2 regions of the Psychrosphaera sp. 1_MG-2023 genome follow, and region 1 is predicted to be linked to the other one. Evidence: predicted binding sites of a transcription regulator. Region 1 holds the regulator's gene; the other holds the start of a gene.
What was found. Region 1 encodes FNR, which switches genes on or off when oxygen is low (the NO sensors DNR and NnrR bind a similar motif). Its sites were predicted from a motif close to TTGATCTAGATCAA; they were not measured.
Positions count from the first base shown of each region.

Region 2: the regulator FNR is predicted to act here: its motif matches at 1,550-1,563, upstream of hemN (oxygen-independent coproporphyrinogen III oxidase).

Region 1 is NZ_JAUORW010000001.1:325,367-328,583, reverse strand. It holds gene Q4575_RS01270 (heavy metal translocating P-type ATPase) at 1-762, shown strand, start outside; gene ccoS (cbb3-type cytochrome oxidase assembly protein CcoS) at 767-937, shown strand; gene Q4575_RS01260 (sulfite exporter TauE/SafE family protein) at 930-1,604, shown strand; gene fnr (fumarate/nitrate reduction transcriptional regulator Fnr) at 1,597-2,325, shown strand; gene uspE (universal stress protein UspE) at 2,404-3,217, shown strand, end outside.
Region 2 is NZ_JAUORW010000005.1:146,921-150,137, reverse strand. It holds gene hemN (oxygen-independent coproporphyrinogen III oxidase) at 117-1,457, opposite strand; gene Q4575_RS06265 (DNA alkylation repair protein) at 1,708-2,418, shown strand; gene Q4575_RS06260 (NRAMP family divalent metal transporter) at 2,476-3,217, opposite strand, start outside.

The DNA of each region.
Region 1 (3,217 bases):
AAAGCGTTTACCACCGAAAACTTAGGTATTCTCAATCGTGATATTGGCACCATAAACTTAACGGACATTGTAAGTCATATTGGCCAAGGTATTTCGGCAACTTATAATGAAAAGACCTTAAAAATAGGGACTCCGGAGTTTATCGGGTCGACTTTACATTTGCCAAAAAACCGTACAGTGCAAAATGTATTGGTTAGTTATGACAATAGGTTATGCGCACAGTTTAGTGTTACGGATAACCTAAAACCAGATAGTGAAATAACAATAAGCAACCTAAAACAAAAAGGGTTAACTACCTTGTTAGTTACCGGTGACCCATCTGAATCTGGTAATGTGATCGGCAAAAAGCTTAACTTTGATCATATCTATACAGGGTGTGATCCTAAATCAAAAGCGGATAAGATTGTGTCATTGCAGTCAGAGGGCAATAATATTTTGATGATCGGGGATGGAATTAACGACGCACCCGTTTTTGGGGCGTCTAATGTATCCATTGCAATGTCTAGTGGTGCAGACATGACTAAACACTCTGCTGATATCATAGTACTTAACAATAAATTAACGGCTGTTGAAACGCTTTTAACAGCGGCATTAGAAACAAAACAGACAATCCGTAATAACCTGTATTGGTCTTTAATTTACAATATGATTATTTTACCAGTGGCCATGTTAGGATTGGTGCCACCTTATATTGCGGTGCTCGGTATGTCAGCAAGTTCAATATTAGTCGTATCGAATTCACTAAAACTATTACGGGATTAAAACGTTGCAAGTAATTTACTACCTAATACCGGTTGCTCTGATATTTTTAATCATCGGTGTAATTGCATTTTTTTGGGCAACAAAAAACGAGCAATTCGACGACATTGAAAAACATGGTTTGTCCATTCTAATGGATGAAGACGACAACACGACAAAACCTAAAGACAATGAATGAAGTCATAACTGCGTTAATAATGGGTCTAACCGGCTCAGTTCATTGTTTAACTATGTGTGGTTCATTATCTGTTGCTCTTGGATTTTCAATTCCAAAACAGAAAACTTTTTGGCTATATGCGTTATTTGTTAGCCTCGGTCGTGTATTTGGGTACGGTCTTATTGGGCTACTTGCTAACCTATTAACACAGTCGATCGTTGTCGCAAGTTCAGGTACGGTATTTTATCTATCAATGTTATCCGGTGTATTAATAGTCGGTATCGGATTGCATATAGCTAATATTAGTAATATCGTCACAAAGTTAGAAAAACTTGGTACGTTTATCGACATTTGGTTAGCGCCGCTAAAGAAAAAACTGATGCCAATTGACACGATTCCCAAATGTTTAGCCTATGGTTTATTGTGGGGCTTCTTACCCTGTGGTCTTGTTTATACAGCACTGAGCTTAGCAATTGTCAGTCCGAGCCCAATAACGGCTTTTTCAGTAATGACAATTTTTGGATTGGCTACTTTACCTACCGTCGTCGGTATGACGGTTTTTTCTAATCACCTCTCTCGTATTTTTAGCCATAGCTACACTAAAATCATATTGGGTTTAATAATTACTTTCGCTGGGCTATATCAAATTAGTAACGCTTTTTATAAACTAAACGCATTGAATGTTTAAAAGTCGTGATAACGCAATGCAAACTCCTTGTAATACTTTTTCGATAAGTTGTGCTAACTGCAATCTAAGCCAGTTATGCATACCGTTTTCATTAAACGATGATGAACTCAATACATTAGACAATGCTATTGATCGCAAAAAACCGTTCCATAAAGGTGATGTGTTATTTGAAGCAGGCGCAAAATTTACAAGTCTTTTTGCCGTCAGATCAGGAAGTTTCAAGTCGTACTTAATTGACAAGCAAGGTGTATCACAAGTTACTGCTTTTCATTTACCTGGGGATGTCATTGGCTTTGACGCCCTTGCAGAGCGGACGCATCAAACCTTTAGCACGGCATTAGAGACTTCTATGGTTTGTGAGATCCCATTTACATTAATGGATGATTTGTCGAACCAGATGCCCAAATTACGTCAACAAGTGAACCGCTTGATGAGTAACGAAATTAGCCATGATCAATCGATGTTTATGCAACTAAATAAACGTACAGCAGAAGAACGTGTCGCTCGATTTATTGTGGATATGGCTAATCGATTTAGCCAACGAAATCTATCCAAACGGTCATTCCGTTTGTCTATGACTCGCGCTGACATTGGCAATTATCTAGGTTTAACCGTCGAGACTGTATCTCGTATCTTTAGTAAGTTTCAAAAACAGATGCTGATAAAAGTGGATGGCAAATTAATTGAAATAATTGATTTTGACAATTTGAATCAACTTTAAAAAACCTCTTAAAATAATTAGAAGCTTTTGCATTATTGACTACAATTAAAGTAAGAAAATCATTAAGGTGAATTTCATATGAGTCAATTTAGCAAATTATTAGTTGTTATCGATCCAGCAGAAGATAACCAAAAAGCACTTTCCCGAGCTCTGCAGTTAGCGTCATGCGTTTCAAATTGTAATGTGACGCTCTTCCTCACAATTTATGATTTTTCCTATGAAATGACAACTATGTTGTCGCCAACAGAACGCGAATCAATGAGAAATGCGGTTATTCAAGATCGGAAAGATTGGTTAAACCAATTGGTTATCGAAGCACAGGGCACGAGCAGTCTAATTGATATCATCGTTGTCTGGCACAACCGCCCTTATGAAAGCATTATTAGAACCGTAATAGAGGGTGATTTTGACCTAGTAGTTAAAGCCACTCACGAACATGATATTTTAAAATCAGTGATCTTTACGCCAACTGATTGGCATCTACTACGTAAGTGCCCCTGTAGTGTATTGTTAGTCAAAGAACATCAATGGCCTGACCACGGTCAAATATTAGGTGCTATCAACGCAGGTACTGACGACATCGATCATATGAAGCTCAACGAATCTATTGTTGAACATGCCCATTATATGAGTGACTTGCTAAACGCTGAAGTCAATTTAGTTAATGCTTTCCCACCTACCCCCATGAATATTGCAGTAGAAATACCAGAATTTGATGTTATTGAATACCAAAATTCAATGCAGGAGCATCATAACGCGGCAGTCAAAAAATTTGCTAAGCAACATGGTGTACCAATGGAAAACGTCTATTGCGAAGAAGGTATGCCTGAAGATGTTATACCTAAGATAAGTGAACAAATAGACGCTGAGCTTGTTGTCATCGGTACAGTAG
Region 2 (3,217 bases), on a different contig from region 1:
CTTGTCGGGCACAAAAAGTCGTTAGCTATATCAAAGAATTAAAGGGGCAGAACCACTTTCAAAAACCAGAGGTTGGGCAACTCTAGCGAGAACGAAATAAAGGTGGTTCTGACCCGTTAAATTATGCGGGAAAAACGTTGTTGATTGAGTTGAGCCGCCATGTACTTATCGAACGTCATACAGATTGTACGTACAAATAACTTTCCGCTTTGAGTAACTCGAATGTGGTTTTCTTCTAGCTGAAGCATATGGTCTTTTATCATAGGATCGAGTGCATTTAATTCGTTTTCAAAGTAGGTTTTAAAATCAATTTCCCATCGTTTTTCGATATCTGAAATATTAACCAAAAAATTACACATTAACGTTTTAATCACATCGCCTCGAATTTGGTCATCTCGACTTAGCCACAACCCTTTTTCAACGGCATTTTTGTATGTATCAATAGAGGCATAATAGTCTGTTAACGACTTATAATTCTGGCTAAAACTATTCCCTATTGAACTTATCGAGGACACTCCAAGCCCTAGTAAGTCACTGCTGCCTAAGGTGGTATATCCCTGAAAATTTCGATGCAATTGCCCAGATTGTTGCGCCTGTGCTAAATCGTCATTAGGTTTGGCGAAATGATCCATGCCTATTGCGATATATCCTTTTTCGACAAACACATCCAATGCTCGCAACATTAATGACATTTTAACGTCTGGCGTAGGTAACCATTCATCTTTGATCTTTCGTTGAGCGGCGAAACGAGACGGCATATGAGCATAACTAAACAGTGAGATTCGGTCAGGATCACAGTCTAAAATATCATTTAATGTTTTCTCAAATAGCACAGGCGATTGATGCGGCAACCCATATATCACGTCTAGATTAATTGAACAAAAACCAAGATCTCTTGCGCGACGCAGTAAACTTTTAATAAATGTTAAATCCTGCACCCGATTAATGGCTTCTTGTACTTGCAGATTGGTATCTTGAACACCAAAACTCAAACGAGTAAATCCAAGGGAATACAAATGGTCTAAATAATCCAATTCGATTTCTCGCGGATCGATTTCAATGCTCATTTCCCACTTTTGGTCGAACTCAAATTGTGTATTGAGAAGTGCGATAATCCGTGAAAATTGCGCTTTTGATAAAAAACTGGGAGTTCCGCCTCCGAAATGAATTTGCACGACTTTGTGATCTTGAAATAAACTTGCCCGGCTTTCGATTTCTTTGGCTAAATAATCTAGGTATATATCTGCCTTATGTTTATGACGAGTCACTACTTTATTGCAACCACAGTAATAACAAAGCTTATGGCAAAATGGAATGTGGATATAAATCGATAAGTTGTCGGTTTCGCTCTGTGCCACAGCTTGACAAAAATTTTTGTTAGAGAAGTCGTACTGAAACTCAAGTGCTGTTGGGTAAGAGGTATAGCGTGGGCCATTCATATTGTATTTGTTCATCAATGGTAGATGAGATGTCGACACGTTTTGCACTCTAAGTTCCCAATTGTTTTTCACGATTGGCGCTACTTTAAAACAATAATAAATTGTCTGAGTTGATCAAGCTCAACAAAATAACCGTTATTATTATTTGTGCTTAGCGCTTAAGCGACTTAACTTATTAGATTAATATAGAATCTAGAAGGGTATTGAAGTCTACGTTTGGGCTTAAAAAGTAACGTATTTATCAATAATACATAAAGGGCAAAATAGAATGGTTATCAGCGACACACAAACTCTAGTTAATAGGTTAGCCGAATTAGCTTCTCCAGAAATAGCCAATACGTCTCAACGATTTTTTAAAACGCAAAAGGGGCAATATGGAGAGGGCGATCATTTTTATGGGATCCGAACCGCAACATTACGTGCCGTCGCCAAACAATGTAAATCTATGACCATTCCAAAGGTATTTGAATTACTTAATCATGAATATCACGAAACCCGAATGGTTGCGGTGTTTATATTAGTCGAACGTTATCAAAAATCTAAAATCGACACAGACAAACAAACCATCGCAGATCTATATATTCAACATTCTCAGAAAGTGAATAACTGGGATTTGGTCGATAGTTCAGCCTATAAGATTTTAGGCCCTCAGCTCCATGGCAAAGACACCGCAGTACTGTATGAATTAGCTCAATCCTGTAACCTTTGGCAGCGTCGAATTGCCATAATCACGACGTTGTATTTTATCAAACAAGACGACTACGCAGACACTCTGGCGCTTGCAGAAATATTGTTACATGACAAAGAAGACTTAATGCATAAAGCTGTGGGGTGGATGTTGCGAGAAATCGGGAATCGCAATAAATCGGTCGAAGTGGCATTTTTAGATAAATACCACAAGACTATGCCACGCACGATGCTCCGTTATGCCATTGAGAAATTTACGCCGCAGGAACGACAACATTACATGAAAAAGTAACCCGCCATAGCTGCTATTGCGCTTAAAACTGGGTTATAAGCGTCTTAACAGAAGCACTTAGCCAAATAACGATTTTGCTGAAAGCATCAGTGACACCAGTAATACCAAGCCACCCAAGATATTTTGACGTCGATTATTTTTATAAATACCAAGTAATTGACTATTCATGATCCATAGTAAAAACAACACAATCAAAGGCAACATGACGCCATTGGCAATTTGAGCAAACACAATTATAGATACCGGCTTAAAACCCAAACTCGCGGGAATAATGCCAATAATAAGTATGGTTGCCCAGACCAACTTAAATCGCTTGTCTGAAATATCAAACGCTTTACCTGTCAACCCTGTTAATGCAAATGCAGCAGCAAGAGGAGCGGTTACCGCAGAACTGACTCCGGCACAAAATAAACCAGTTGATAACAACCATTTTGCACTACTACCAAAAACCGGTTCTAAGGCTGGAGCGATATCCGCCGCGGATTGAATATTGATTTGATGTCCAAAAAATGCCGTGGCTGCGGTGGAAACAATGGCGATACTTAACACACCGCCAATAGGTATCGAAAAATAAAGATCACGATTGGCTAATTTAATGTCATCGGGGTTATGCCATTTTTTAGCAACACTCGCGGTATGTAAAAATAAATTGTACGGCACAACGGTTGTCCCGATAAGTGCAATTACGGTTAACATCGCGCCACTAGGCACTTGCCAGGTCGTTAGTCCAGACCACAATTGACCAATGTCGACACCGACTAAAACCGCTGTTACCACAAACGCCGTGCTCATCACTAAA